One region of the Stenotrophomonas sp. STEN009 genome, then DNA from elsewhere that is predicted to be linked to it. Evidence: predicted binding sites of a transcription regulator. Region 1 holds the regulator's gene; the other holds the start of a gene.

Evidence for each region. The regulator FliA, encoded in region 1, starts transcription of late flagellar genes. The targets are predictions, from matches to a motif close to TAAAGTTTNNCNNNCNNNGGCCGATAA.
Region 2: ACVOMM_RS11915 (methyl-accepting chemotaxis protein) is a predicted target of FliA. The motif match lies at 5,055-5,081, and genes of this name have one in related genera.

The regions. Positions count from the first base shown of each region.
Region 1 covers NZ_JBRRES010000025.1:26,309-33,963, forward strand. Annotated here, with positions in the region: gene flhA (flagellar biosynthesis protein FlhA) at 1-417, shown strand, start outside; gene flhF (flagellar biosynthesis GTPase FlhF) at 563-2,215, shown strand; gene ACVOMM_RS12665 (MinD/ParA family ATP-binding protein) at 2,202-3,089, shown strand; gene ACVOMM_RS12670 (RNA polymerase sigma factor FliA) at 3,086-3,829, shown strand; gene cheY (chemotaxis response regulator CheY) at 3,887-4,279, shown strand; gene ACVOMM_RS12680 (protein phosphatase CheZ) at 4,279-4,884, shown strand; gene ACVOMM_RS12685 (chemotaxis protein CheA) at 4,887-6,713, shown strand; gene ACVOMM_RS12690 (LysR family transcriptional regulator) at 6,818-7,655, opposite strand, start outside.
Region 2 covers NZ_JBRRES010000023.1:4,567-12,221, reverse strand. Annotated here, with positions in the region: gene ACVOMM_RS11935 (SOS response-associated peptidase family protein) at 1-703, shown strand, start outside; gene ACVOMM_RS11930 (response regulator) at 744-1,124, opposite strand; tRNA gene ACVOMM_RS11925 (tRNA-Leu) at 1,265-1,350, shown strand; gene ACVOMM_RS11920 (GGDEF domain-containing protein) at 1,556-2,992, shown strand; gene ACVOMM_RS11915 (methyl-accepting chemotaxis protein) at 2,989-4,824, opposite strand; gene ACVOMM_RS11910 (DUF5694 domain-containing protein) at 5,249-6,337, shown strand; gene ACVOMM_RS11905 (hypothetical protein) at 6,347-6,586, opposite strand; gene ACVOMM_RS11900 (PAS domain S-box protein) at 6,649-7,655, opposite strand, start outside.

The DNA.
Region 1 (7,655 bases):
CTGCGCAAGATCGCCGAAGCACTGGTGGAGCACGCGCCGTCCAGCCAGGACCCGGCCACGCTCACCGCCGCAGTGCGCACCGCGCTCGGCCGCTTCATCGTGCAGGAGATCGCCGGAATGTCGGCGGAGCTGCCGGTGTTCACCCTCAACCCGCAATTGGAACGTGTCTTGCAGGAGTCCACGCAGGGCAACGGCGCCGCGCTGGAACCCGGGCTTGCCGAGCGACTGCATCAGAGTCTGGCCGAATGTGTCAGCAAGCAGGAAGCCCGCAACGAGCCCGCGGTCGTGCTGGTTCCCGGCCCGGTACGTGCCGCGTTGGCACGCCTGGTCCGTCACAGCGTTCCGTCGCTGTCGGTACTGGCGTACAGCGAAGTGCCGGAGGACAAGCGCCTGAAGCTGGTCGGAACGATCAGCTGACGCCGCCCACCGATGCGTCAGAAAACAGACACCACCTTCGAACCACCGCAACAGACAGATGCCAAGGGGAACCCGTTCCGTGCAGACCACCGACCACCCGCGTTCTCCCACCCCCACCCCGCCGTCCCCGTCCCGTGACCACAGCATGAAAATCAAACGATTCGTCGCCGCCGACATGCGCTCGGCCATGAACCTGGTGCGCAAGGAACATGGTCCCGATGCTGTGATCCTGTCCAACCGCCGGATCGAGGAAGGCGTCGAGATCGTCGCCGCAGCCAACTATGACGAGAGCGCGGTGCAACGCGCGCTGGAAGCCTCGCGGCGCGACGTGGCTCCGCCGCCGCCGAAACCGCGCACCGCCGCGGATGCAGTGATCGCCGCAGTCACCCGCCGCCGCTCCGCGACACCGGCCCAGCAGCCGGTGACCGCCACCACATCGGCCGTGGCCGCCCTCGCCCGCGCGGCCGTCGGTGCCACCGGCCGCACCCTGGACAGTGCGGACGAGATCGTGCCCACCCGCGGCAGTTCCGGCTTCGCTGCCACCCTGGCGCGTGCCACCGTCAACGATCCGGCACTGCCGGAGCAGATCTTCGCGCCGTTCGCGAGCGCCGTCGTGGCTCCCGCACCGGCGCCCGCCAACCGCGCCCGTTTCCTGATCGACCCGCCGCAGGACGAGCATCACGAATCCCCCGCGCCGGCAGTGCTGCCGCCGCCGCTGCCGATCACCGCTGCGGCCACTGCGCAGGCCGAGTCCGTGCACCCCGAGCCGCCGTACGCGCAGGACGTTGCCGAGACCACGCCAGCCCCTGCCGCTGCCGCTGAAGCGGAGACCGCGCCGGCCCCGGCGCCGCTCCTTGCCCCGGCGCCGGTACTGACGGTGGTTGCACAGGACGATGCCGAGATCCGCCAGCTGCGCCACGAAGTGGCCGGCATGCGCCAGGTCATCGAGCGCGAGATGAACCGCTTCACCGACGAGCGCCTGCGCGGCTGCCCGGTGCGGGCGACCGCCCTGGACCTGATGGACGAGTACGGATTCGATGCCGGGCTGGCCCGCGATGTGGCCATGCAGATACCGCTGGATACCGAAGCCCACCGGGGCCGCGGGCTGATGCTGGGCCTGATCTCGCGCAGGCTGCCGATCGCGCCGGTCGATCCGCTGGAAGAAGGCGGCGTGATCGCTCTGGTCGGTCCAACCGGGGCCGGCAAGACCACCACCATCGCCAAGCTCGCCTCGCGCTTCGCCGAGAAGCACGCGCCGCGCGATGTGGCCCTGGTCACCACCGACACACTGCGCATCGGTGCCCGCGAGCAGCTGTACGGCTATGGCCGCCAGCTCGGCATCGCGGTGCATGAAGCCAACAGCGGTACCGACCTGGACCAGCTGCTGGAGCGCCTGAAGGACTACAAGCTGGTGCTGATCGATACCGCCGGCCTGGGCCCGCGCGACCGCGCCCTGGCCGCCCAGCTGCAGTGGCTGCGTGCCGCCCGCCAGGTCCGCACCCTGCTGGTGTTGCCGGCCAATACCAGCTTCGGCGACATGGACGAGGTGGTGCGCCGCTTCGGCGCGGCCAACCTGCAGGGCCTGGTGCTTAGCAAGCTGGACGAGACCGGCCGCTTCGGCAACGCCCTGTCGGTCGCGGTGGACCACGCGCTGCCGATCACCTGGGTGACCGATGGCCAGGACGTTCCGGACGACCTGCACCGGGCCAGTGCGGCCAATCTTGTACTTCGCCTTGAAGATTTGCGCCGAGCGGCCGATATGCCCTGCAACCCGGAGTTGAACCATGCCGTCGCGTGAGTACGCCAAGCTGACCAAGACCTTCCCGCTGTCGGCCACCCGCAGCGAGCCGCTCGGCCCTGTGCGCACCATCGCCGTGACCGGCGGCAAGGGCGGCGTCGGCAAGACCAACGTCTCGGCCAACCTGGCCGTGGCGCTGGCCGGCATGGGCAAGCGCACGCTGCTGCTCGACGCCGACCTGGGCCTGGCCAACATCGACGTGATCCTGGGCCTGAATCCCACCCACACCCTGGCGGATCTGGTCGCCGGCCGCTGCTCGCTGGAAGACGTGATCGTCGAAGGTCCGAACGGCGTGCTGGTGGTGCCGGCCGCGTCCGGTCGGCGGCACATGGCCGAGCTGGCCCCGGCCGAGCACATCGGCCTGGTGAACGTGTTCTCCGAACTGGAACGCGAGCTGGACATCATGGTGGTGGACACCGCCGCCGGAATCACCGACGGCGTGCTGACCTTCTGCCAGGCCGCACAGGACACGGTTGTCGTGGTCTGCGACGAACCGGCCTCGATCACAGACGCCTACGCACTGATCAAGGTGCTGTCGCGCGAGCGCGGCGTGGACCGCATCCAGGTGGTGGCCAACATGGTGCGCGACCCCAACGAGGGCCGCGTGCTGTATGAAAAGCTGACCCGGGTCTGCGAGAAGTTCCTTGCCGATGTCTCGCTGAACTACCTGGGCTGCGTGCCGCAGGATGACTGGCTGCGCCTGTCGGTGCAGCGCCAGCAGCCGGTGGTGAAGGCCTATCCATCCAGCCCGGCGGCGCTGGCGATCACCGAGATCGCCCGTCGCACCGCCCGCTGGCAGGCCCCCACCGAGCCACGCGGTGGCGTTGAATTCTTCCTCGAGCGCATCCTCAAGCAACGCGGGGTGGCAGCATGAAAGGCGCGGCCCAGTACAGGGAAGTCCAGCGCTCGGCGGCGACCGAGGTCATCGCCCAGCACTCGGACCTGGTGCGGCGCATCGCCCATCACCTGGCCGCACGCCTGCCGGCCAGCGTCGAAGTGGACGACCTGATCCAGGCCGGCATGATGGGCCTGATCGAAGCCTCGCGCAGCTACGACGCCGACCAGGGTGCCTCGTTCGAGACCTATGCCTCGATCCGCATCCGCGGCTCGATGATCGACGAGATCCGCCGTGGCGACTGGGTACCGCGCTCGGTGCATCGGCGCGCCCGCGATGCTGCCGCCACCATCCGCCGCCTGGAGCAGACCACGGGCCGTGCAGCCAGTGCCACCGAGGTGGCGGCGGCCATGGACATGCCACTGCCCGAGTACCTGCGGCTGATGGAGGACGCCTCGCGCGGCCAGGTGCTGAGCCTGGAATCGCGCATCGAAGACCAGGGCGAACTGGACACCGTCGCCCAGGGCGGACCCACACCGCAGCAGGTCCTGGAACGTGGCGAATTCGGCCGCGAACTGGGCAAGGCCATCGGCCATCTGCCCGAACGCGAACAGCTGGTGCTCTCGCTGTACTACGAGCAGGAGCTGAACCTGAAGGAGATCGGCGCGGTGCTCGGCGTGAGCGAATCGCGCGTCTGCCAGATCCACGGCCAGGCCGTGCTGCGCCTGCGCGGCCGGCTGAAGATCTTCGAGGCCGCGGATGCCGGGCTTGAAGAATGAACATGCCCGCGGCGGCCACGGCCAGCGCGGGCGACTGAACAACAAAGGAACTCCGCTTTGAACAAGAACATGCGCATCCTGATCGTCGACGACTTCTCGACCATGCGTCGCATCGTCAAGAATCTGCTGGGCGATCTGGGCTTCACCAACACCGCCGAAGCCGAGGACGGGCATGCCGCACTGTCGATGCTGCAGAGCCAGCCATTCGACTTCGTGGTCACCGACTGGAACATGCCGGTGATGACCGGCATCGAACTGCTCAAGGCGATCCGCGCCGATGCCAAGCTCAAGACCCTGCCGGTCCTGATGGTCACCGCCGAGGCCAAGCGCGAGCAGATCATCGAAGCGGCGCAGAGCGGCGTGAACGGCTACATCATCAAGCCGTTCACCGCGCAGACGCTGGAAGAGAAACTGGGCAAGATCTTCGAACGCCTGGCGGCCAGCGCCTGATGGACGCCACGGTCGACAAGAACGCCCTCGCCCTGCGCCTGCAGGAAGCCCTCGACGCGCTCGAATCCGGCGACGAGAGCGCCTGGCGCCAGCGCATCGATGCCCTGGTGGCCGCACGCACGCAGCCGATGATGAGCGGCCTGTCACGGCTGGCCCGCGAACTGGGCCAGGCCCTGGGCGAACTGCCGACCGTCCCCAGCGAGGCGGGCGAGCTGGACGACGCCTGCGCGCGCCTGGACCATGTGGTGGCGATGACCGAACAGGCCACGCACCGCACCCTGGACCTGGCCGAAGAGTGCCGCAGCCTCACCGAACAGCTGCGCGCCGAAGGCCTGCAGCCGGGGCAGGATGCGCAGCTGGAACGCATCCGCCACAACCTGACCGAGATTGCCCTGACCCAGAGCTATCAGGACCTGACCGGACAGATCATCCGTCGCGTGGTCGGCATCGTCCGCCGCGTGCACGAAGGCTTTGGCGCGCTGGGCCTGCCACCGGAGCAGCATCGCACCGATCCGGCGCTGGCCGGACCGGCACTGAAGGGACTGGACCGCCACGCGGTCTCTCAGAACGACGCCGACGACCTGTTGTCGGACCTGGGACTGTAAGCATGAGCGCGGTATCCGACGACATCACCGCCGATTTCATCATCGAGGCACAGGAAATCCTGGATCGCCTCGGCGAACAGCTGGTGTCGCTGGAACAGGCGCCGCAGGACGCCGACCAGCTCAACGCCGTGTTCCGTGGCTATCACACGCTCAAGGGCGGCGCCGGCTTCCTCGGCATCACCGCCATGGTCGAGCTGTGCCATGCCGCCGAAGAGGCACTGGGCGCCGTCCGCGCTGGCCAGGCGGTGCTGCAGCCGCATCACTTCGATGCCGCACAGCAATCACTGGACTACCTGCAATCGATGCTGGATGCCGTGTCTTCCGGCAACGAACCCGGCTATGCCCCGCCGGACCTGATCGCCCAGTTCGACGTGCACGGCGCTGCTGCGCCGGCCGCCGCCGCTCCCGCAGCGGCCGCGCCCGCTGCCGGTGACCTGATCACCGACGACGAGTTCGAGGCCCTGCTCGATCAGCTGCACGGCAGCAACGCCCCCACCGCGGTGGCGACGCCTACCAAGGCCGACGATGGCCTGATCAGCGAGGATGAGTTCGAAGCCCTGCTGGACCAGCTGCACGGCGGCGCCGCCCCGGGCGCGAAACCCGTGGCTGCTCCGCCTGCGCCTGCACTGCCCGCACCGCGCCCCGCGGCCGCCGCTGCCAAGCCCGCGGCCAACAAGCCGGTGGCCGAGGCGGAGCACACCGTGCGCGTGGATACCAAGCGGCTGGATGCGATCGTCAACCTGATCGGCGAGCTGGTGCTGTCGCGCAACCGTCTCAAGACCCTGCGTGCGCGCCTGCGCGACGAGGAACTGGACCGCGCCGTGTCGACCCTGGACATCGCCACCGCGCGCCTGCAGTCGGCAGTGATGCGCACGCGCATGCAACCGGTCGGCAAGGTGTTCTCGCGCTTCCCCAAGGTCGCCCGCGATGTCGCCCGCTCGCTGAAGAAGGAAGTGGACCTGGAGCTGGTCGGCGCCGAAACCGAGCTTGACCGCAACCTGGTCGAGGCCCTGGCCGACCCGCTGGTGCACCTGGTCCGCAACGCCATCGACCATGGTGTGGAGATGCCCGATCTGCGCGAAGCACAGGGCAAGCCACGCATGGGTCACGTGCGTCTGTCGGCCCAGCAGGAAGGCGACTACGTCAGCATCGAGGTGCAGGACGATGGCGCCGGCATCGATCCGGAAAAACTGCGCGCGAAAGCACGCGAAAAGGGCTTGATCGACCCGGAGGCGGCGGCCCGGCTGAGCAGCGAGGAATGTCTGCACCTGGTGTTCCTGCCCGGCTTCTCCACCAAGCAGCAGGTGACCGACATCTCCGGCCGCGGCGTCGGCATGGATGTGGTGCAGTCGCGCATCCGCGAGCTCAGTGGGCAGATCCAGATCCAGTCGGAACTGGGCCGGGGCAGCCGCTTCCTGATCCGCGTGCCGCTGACCCTGGCGATCCTGCCAACCCTGCTGGTGCAGGCCGGCGAGGACGTCTATGCGCTGCCGCTGGCGCGCGTGATGGAAGTGCTGCATGCACCGCGCACCTCGCTGGGCTGGTTCGATGGCCGGGCGGTGCTGGATCGTCGCTCGCACACCCTGCCGCTGGTCGATCTGCGCCAGTGGCTGGATGTGACGCCCGCCGCCTCGGCGCTGCTCACCATCGTGGTGCTGCAGGCCGGCGAGGCGCGCTTCGGCCTGGTCGTGGACCAGGTCCGTGGGCGCGAGGAAGTGGTCATCAAGCCATTGCCGAAGGCCCTGCGCGGCCTGCGCGGCTACGCCGGTGCGACGCTGATCGGTGATGGCCGGATGGCCCTCATCCTCGACGTGGATGGCCTGCGATGACGCTCGCCGGGGGGGGGGCGGGGGGGGCGCCCCCCGCCCCCCCTCTCCCCCCCCCCCGCGGGGGCGCGGCCCCCCCCCCCGGGGCGAGCGCGCAGCGCGGCGCTTCACTCTTCGGCGAACGCGCCGCGCAGCAGGCCGGCGAAGTTGCGGATCAGCGGCGTCACTCCCTCACGGCGCCATGCCAGCTGCACCTCCGAGTGCGCGCCCGCATCGGCCAACGCGACAAAGCGCGCGCCTTCCACCCGGATGTGGTCGCACGAGGACGGCAGGATCGCCGCACCCAGGCCAGCCGCCGCCAGACTGATCAGCGTGGACGCCTCACCGGCTTCCTGCACGATGCGTGGAGTGAATCCGGCAGCCGCGCACAGCGCGATCATGTGGTCATGGATGCCGGCGCCGGCACTGCGTCGAAAGGCCACGAACGGTTCCTGCGCGAACGCACGCAGCGACAGCGTGCCCTGTTCCGGGAGCCGGCGCAGGGCAGGGTGGTCGGCATGCACGATCAACGCCAGCGGATCGACGAACAGGCTGTGCGCAACCAGTTCCGGCGGCAGCGCGCGCTTGCGGATGATGCCCACGTCCAGTGAACCGTCGAGCAGGGCGTCGATCTGCTGCAGCGTGTTCATCTCGCTCAGCTGCAGCCGCACCTGCGGATACTGCTGGCGGTAGCGGAGGATCGAGCGCGGAATCTGCGGCGACAGCGGTGTGGCCCGGGTCAGCCCGATATGCAGCTCACCCTGCTCGCCGCGCTGTGCGCGCTGCACCTCGTCCACTGCCGTCTCCACCTGCTGCACGATGGCCCGCGCGCGCTCCTGCAGCAGTTCACCGGCAGGCGTCAGCTGCACGCGGCGATGGCTGCGCACGAACAGGCGCGCCCCGATCAGGTCCTCCAGCTGGCGGATCTGCTGGCTGAGCGGCGGCTGCGACATGCCCAGCCGCTCG
Region 2 (7,655 bases), on a different contig from region 1:
ACGCCGCGACATCGCAATCGCAGCCCTGGCCACCCGTCCCACACTGAAGGCGCGCAACGAGCTGCGCATCGCCGGCAACCGCATCGATCGCGCGCAGACCCGGCTCGACGACCTGCATCGCGTGCAGCTGCTGCCTCGCGACAACCGCATTTTCCCCGGCACCTACGCGCCGGTGATGGTGAGCGAGAACGGGCAACGGGTGATCAAGCCGATGCGCTACCGGTGCCGTCTGCCGGATGCGCCCGCGCGCAACGACGTGCTCTATCCGGGCAGTTACAACGCCCGCCGTGACAGCCTGGAAGGCTACTGGCGCGGCGCTTTCGGGCAGCGTCATGGCGTGGTCGTCATCCAGGCCTTCTACGAGCATGTGTCCCGGCACGCGGTTGGCGGACGCGCACCGGCCCCTGATGACAGGACGGGAGATGTGGTCCTTGAGTTCCGCCCCGACCCGCCCCGCGACCTGTTGGTAGCCTGCCTCTGGTCCGAGTGGGACGGCCCCGAAGGACGCCTCCTCTCATTTGCGACCATCACCGATACGCCGCCGGCCGATATCTCCGCCGCCGGCCATGATCGCGGCATCGTGCCGATCCGGCCCGAGCACCTCGATGCATGGCTCAATCCGGAACCTGGCGATCTGGCCAGCCAATACCGCATCCTCGACGATCGCGAGGAGATCCGTTACGTCTTCGAGGAGTCCGCCTGAGCACGCACTGCGGCCGGATCGTCCGGGCACCGCGCCTGGATCAGGCGCGGGCGCTGGAATGCCCGACCGCGCGGGCCAGCGCCTGCGACAGCTCCGCGGACAGGTAGGGCTTGACCAGCAGCACACCCGACTGCATGGCCTGTGGCAGCTGCTCCGCCGACATGCCGGTCGCGAGCACGAAGGGCACGCCGCGGGCGGCCAGCGCCGCCGCGACCGGCTCACTGGTTTCCTGGTGGGCCAGGCGATAGTCCAGCAGCGCCACGTCCGGCGTGGTTTCTTCCAGCAGCCTCAGTGCTTCGCCGACGCTCGCAGCCAGCCCCACCACCTGTGCACCGGCCTGCACCAGTTGCATCTGCAGCAGGGCCGCGCTCATCTCGTCGTTCTCGACCACCAGTACCCGCAGGTCCTGCAACGCCGCCATCGATTCCCGCTCCTGTGCATATCACGCCGGCGCAGTATAGCGATCACGGGGGCAATGCCGGCAGATTCGGCCGCAATCGTCCCGCGCCGGGCAGCCTCTATGAAAGTGCGCTCGACCTCGGGTAAAATCACCCGCTGCCTGCCGGTGTGGCGGAATGGTATACGCAGCTGACTCAAAATCAGCCGGGGGCAACCCCATGAAGGTTCGAGTCCTTTCACCGGCACCATGCATCAAAGGCCAGGTCCACGACCTGGCCTTCTGCATTTCCGGCCCGTCACCTGCGTCGCCCCTCCCGCGCGGCGACCGCCCAGCGCCGCCGCCGTGCGCGCCGCAGCTGACAACGTTGCCAGCAGGCCAACGCTGCGGAATTCTTGCAAGGCGCATGCGCATCTGCCTATCGTGACTGGCCGTACCTGGGGGCGGGGGAATGCATGACGTTGCCGGCTGCACTGTTTTTTCTGGTCACGCATGCATTCGTCGTCGGCCTGGCAGGCCCTGGAGATCCGGTGGGTTCGTTCCTGATGTCGAGCGCCGCGCCGCTGCTGGCGGCCATGGCATGCGTGCGCCGTGCGCGTGACAGCCACGCCGCCTGCAAATGGAGGACCTTCGCTTTCGCCGTCAGCCTGTTTCCGGTCGCACTGCTGCCACTGCTGTTTCCAGGCATCACCGATGCCTGGCCGGCGCAGGTCGCACTGACATCGTTGATCCTCTACGTGTTCTATCGCATCCCGCTGACCTACGTGGCCGCCAGCGCCGACAGCCGGAACCGCCATGTCCGCAGCGTCGACCTGTCGATCATCGGTCTGCTCTGGCTGCTGTACTACACGCACGCGCAATCGACTGCGCAGCTGGATACCGCGCTGTGGACGCATGGCCTGAACCCCATCAGCACCACGCAGAACAGCCTGCTGTTCAGCTTCGCGCTGATCCGCTACCTGGCCGAGGACAACGCAGATCGCCGCGACTTCTTCCGCACCCTCACCCTGTTCCTGCTCGGCTACTTCCTGATCGAGCAGTACGTCAGCCGGTATCGGCCGCAGACCCCGGACGGCGGATGGGCAGATCTGCTCATCAGCGGCCTGTTCCTGCTGCTGGCGGTGATCGCCGGCAGTCCGCGGCGCAGGACCGCGCCGCCTGTACCGCGCAACCTGCGGCGTTTCGTCGAGGCCAGCGTGCCGTTGATGCTGCCGCTTCTGCTGATGCTGGTCGCATTGCTGATGGCGCGCACGAACCAGACGATGGCAACGGTGGGCTTCATCGGCGCCATGCTGGGCTATGCACTGCGCAGCGTGCTGAGCCAGGTGGACATCCAACGCCAGCGCGACGAGCTGGCAGCGCTGGCCCGGCGTGATCCGCTGACCGGGCTGGGCAACCGCCGCAGTTTCGATGAATCGCTGCCCGGTGCCCAACGGCGCGCGCGGCGCCAGGGCCTGGGCCTGGCGGTGCTGATGATCGACATCGACCACTTCAAGCGCCTCAACGATACCTACGGTCACCCGGAGGGCGATCGCCGCCTGCAGGCGGTGGCCGCGATCATCGATGGCTGCCTGCAGCGCGGCGACGACCTGCTCGCCCGCTACGGCGGCGAGGAGTTCATCGCTGCGCTGCCTTCCTCCGACGTGGCCCATGCGATGGCCATGGGCGAGCGCATCCGCGTGGCGGTCGAAGACGCCGCGCTGCCGTCCGGCCCGTCCAGCGTAACCGTCAGCATCGGCGTGGCATGGTTGGCTGCCGATGCTCGGCAGGAACCGGACAGCGTGGTCGAACGTGCGGACCAGGCCCTGTACCGGGCCAAGCGCGCGGGCCGCAACTGCGTCCGCGGCGAGGCTTTGCCGGAACGTACAGCGGCCCCTGCCCTGCGCGCCTAGACCACGCGCAGGGTCGGCACGCCATGCTGCAGGGCAGCGCCGCCCGCCGCCCCCTGCACACGAAATCCGGCGACGGTCTGCAGCAGGTGGGCCGACTGTTCTTCCATGCTGCGCGCCGCGGCAGACGCTTCCTCGACCAGCGCCGCGTTCTGCTGGGTTCCTTGGTCGATCAGGTCCACCGCGTGGTTCATCTGCTGGATGTCATCGCTCTGCTGCTGCGACGCGCTGCTGATCTCGGTGACCAGGTCACTGACCCTGCGCACGTTGAGCACGATCTCGTCCATCGTGCGGCCAGCACTTTCCACCTGCGCCGTGCCCGCACCGACATTGGCCACCGATGCGTCGATCAGCTGCTTGATCTCCTTGGCGGCGCTGGCCGAGCGCTGCGAAAGTTCGCGGATCTCGGTGGCGACGACCGCGAACCCACGGCCGTGCTCGCCGGCACGGGCCGCCTCCACGGCAGCGTTCAGCGCCAGGATGTTGGTCTGGAATGCGATGCCGTCAATCACCCCGATGATGTCGACGATGCGACGCGAGGAGGCGTTGATCAAGGCCATCGTCGCCACCACCTCGTGCACCACGCTGCCGCCACGCGCAGCCACCTCCGCTGCGCCGCCGGCCAGCTGGCTTGCCTGGCGCGCATTGGCCGCCGTGCGCTGCACCGTATCGGCCAGGCCCTTCATTGACACGGCGGTTTCTTCCAGCGAGGCCGCCTGCTGTTCGGTGCGCTGCGACAGGTCGCTGTTGCCCTGCGCGATTTCGGTCGCGCCGACCGCGATGGTATCGGCAGCGAACTTGATCTGGCCGATGATGCCCGCCATGGCTTCGACCAGCGCGTTGACGCCATCGCACAGCTCGGCGATGGGGCCACTCTTGTCGGCAATGGCGACGGTTCGGGTCAGGTCGCCCTGCTTGGCCGCCGCCACGACCTCCCGGGTCTGCGCCACCGCACGCTGCATGGCCTGGTTCTCATGCACCTGCGCGGTGATGTCGGTAGCGTATTTGACGACCTTGAAGGGCCTGCCGTTGCCATCCAGGATGGGGTTGTAGGAGGCCTGGATCCAGATCTCGCGGCCGCCCTTGCCGAGCCGCCGGTACTGCCCGGCGTCGTACTCGCCGCGCCCGAGCTTTTCCCAGAACCGGCGGTACTCGAGGCTGCCGCGAAGCTCGGGCTCCACGAACAGCGCATGGTGTTGGCCGCGCACTTCTTCCAGGCTGTAGCCGGTGGCGGCGAGGAAGTTGGCGTTCGCCGAGAGAATGTGCCCGTCCAGGCTGAACTCGATCACCGCCTGCGACTTGTCGATGGCGGCAAGCTGCCCCGCCGAGTCGGCGGCCTGCAGCTTCTGCGCGGTGATGTCGGTCGCGAACTTGACGACCTTGAAGGGCCGGCCCTGCGGGTCCAGCACCGGGTTGTAGGAGGCCTGGATCCAGATTTCGCGCCCGCCCTTGCCCAGCCGTCGGTACTGTCCGGCGTCGAACTCGCCACGTCCCAGCCGGGCCCAGAAGTCCCGATACTCGGCGCTGGACGCCTGATCGGGATCGACGAACAGCGAATGATGCCGGCCCTGGATTTCGTCCAGACGATAACCCACCGCCTGCAGGAAGTTGTCGTTGGCCTGCAGGATGGTGCCATCCAGATCGAATTCGATCACCGCCTGCACGCGATGCAGTGCGGCCACCTGGGCGGCCAGCTCGGCATGACCGCGGTCGGTGTCGACCCTGCCGGGGCGAGGCTGTCCCGCCAGCGCCCCCAACAGGGAACGCCACGGCGACCAACGGGTGTGCAGCTCGGCTGGCGCCTGTGCGCCTGCCGTAAGGCCTGGAATGAGCATTGTCTGATCCTCGGTGTCCGGTAAGCGGTTGCGATCCGCCAGGCGGGATGCCCGACGGCGACATCAATTGCTTGGACTACAGGTGCCGGCAGGCACCTCTCGAGCAACGGGCAAGAACATCTGGGGGCGGGTGCGATCGACATCCGGGAGCGGCGGAACACACTGCGCGGGCCGCCCGACGGGGCAGCCTGGGGTCCTGCAGCGGGTGACGGGAGCGGGATCCAGTGAGGTTATCGGCACCTCCGTTCCGGGCTTTAGGCCCCTCCGCAGCGGGCCCTGTCCAGCCCCCTCCCCCTGCAGCGCCTGACGGGCCCCTAGATGCAGCCTGCAACGAAAAGGTTGCCATGACCATCGGGGCTGTCGGCAAGGGGGTGGACAGGCAAGGATGCGCCCACCACGGACCGTCCATCGACACGGAGATCGCATGTTTTCACACCTGGCTGCTCTTTTCGCCCTCGCCCTGTGCAGCAGCGGCGCGCTGGCCGCCGATGCAGGCTATCGGCCAAGTTTCAATCCCGCACAGCTCAAGGGCCCGCCCGCCGGCCGCGTCAACGAAGTGCTGGTGCTGGGTTCACCGCACCTGTCCGACCTGCCCCCGACCTTCCAGCCGGCAATGCTGGAGCCGCTGCTGCAGCGCCTGCAGGCATGGCGGCCAACGGCGATCGCCGTGGAGAACCTGTCCGGACTGCAATGCGATTTCATGCGCCGCAATCCCGCCCGCTATGCCGAGAGCGTGGAAAGTTACTGCGTCGATCCTGCACCTGCCCAGGCCGCCACCGGTCTGGATGTTCCAGCGGCCAACGCCGAAGTCGATCGCGTACTGGCGGCATGGCCCGCTACACCGACGCACGCACAGCGTCGCCGGCTGGCCGCACTGTTCCTGGCCGCAGGTGAGAACGGCTCCGCGCTGGTGCAGTGGCTGCGCCTGCCGGCGCAGGAGCGTCGCGCCGCAGACAGCCTGTCACCGCAACTGGTGCAGTTCCTCGACAAACGCGCCTCGCGACGCAACGAAGTCAGCCTGATCGCGGCCGAGCTTGCCGCACGCCTGGGCCTGGAACGCCTGTGGGCAGTCGATGACCACACCGCTGATTCGCCCACGCCAGCGGCACTGGAGAAGGCGGCTGGCGAAGCCGTCATGAAGGCCTGGGACAATCCCGCCACCCAGGCACGACGGGCCGCCGATACGGCCCTGTACGCCGAACTCGGCAGCACGGACGGCCTGCTGGCGCTCTATCGGAACTACAACGCGCCCGACACCGTCGCCCGGGTCTACGACAGCGATTTCGGCGCAGCCCTGGTCGAACCATCGCCAGAAGGCTTCGGCCGCCGCTATGTCGGCTACTGGGAAACCCGCAACCTACGCATGGTCGCCAACATGCGCGAGGTGCTGGGCCAGCACCCGGGCACCCGCATGCTGACCCTCGTCGGCGCCTCGCACAAGGGCTACTACGAGGCCTACCTCAACCAGATGCACGACGTGCGGCTGGTTGATGCCAACAGCGTGCTGGACTGAGCGCCAGGGCTAGCAGGGGGCCGGCGCATCGCCGCGCCGCGACCGCCACAGCAGCACGCAGGCGACCACGATCGCACCCAGGGTCAGTATCAGCAGCACCACCACGCCGCCCTGCAGGGTGGGCAGCAGCGCCTGCGCCCGGGCATCGCCGTGCAGTTGCTCCAAACGCAGGCAGGCGGCTACCGCCAGCCACCAGCCGACCATCGCCGGCGCGAAGGCACGCAGGGCATCCGGGGTCCAGAAACGCATGTCGTTCTCCAACGGGGTGGGTGTGCGCGCAGTATTCGCGGCCGTCCTCTCACAGACTGAGATCAGCCGCCACCGGCGTCGCTGTCCACGCCCTCAGCCGGCCATTCGCCGGCTTCCCCCTGCACCTGCACGTTGTTGCGTCCCATTGCCTTGGCCCTGTAGCACTGCGCATCGGCCGCAGCCACGGCCTGGTCCACCCCCATGCCGCCCAGCAGCGGTGCGATACCGATGCTGGCGCCCACCCGCAGGCGGTGCTGGTCCCAGGGAATGGAGAGGCTGGCCAGGGTCTGCAGCAGTTCGCCGCCGATCCGCGCCGCGCGGCGCGGCGTGCAGCCGGACAGGATCACCGCGAACTCGTCCCCGCCCAGCCGGGCCACCACGTCCGAATCGCGCACGCCGTGGCGCAGCACGCTGGCCACCGCCCACAGCACCGCATCGCCGGCCAGGTGGCCCCAGGTGTCGTTGACCGGCTTGAAGCGGTCCAGGTCGATGTACATCAGCGATGCCGCCTGGCCTGTCCGCTCGACCCGGGTGATGGCCTGCTGCAGATGGACTTCGAACCCCCGCCGGTTGCTCAGTTCGGTCAGCGGATCGATCTCCGCCAGCTGGCGCGCTTCGCGCTGCCGTGCACGCTGCTGGGTATCGTCGCGCAGCACCCACACCGCACCGCGCACATGGCCCTCATCGTCGCGCAGCCAGGCGCGGGTCAGGTCCACCGGCACCGTCGCCGTGCCCAGCCGCAGCAGCAGGTCGGCATGCAGGTCGACCGCGTTGCTTTCCGGGTCCAGCAGTACGGCCACGTCCAGCATCGAGCCGGGGGCGTACTCGGTGGTCAGTTGCAGCACGTCCTGCACCCTGTAGCCGGCCAGCGCCTGTGCGCCGTCGCCGGCCAGCATGCGCACGGCAGCGGCATTGGCATATTCGATGCGGCCCTCCAGGCTGACGCTCAGCACCAGGTCGGCGACGGCGTCGAGGGTGATGCGGCTGCGCTGCTCGCTTTCAAACAGGCGCTGTTCACTGCTGCGTTGTGCGCTGATGTCCTGGATCTGCGAGACGAAATGCACCGGCT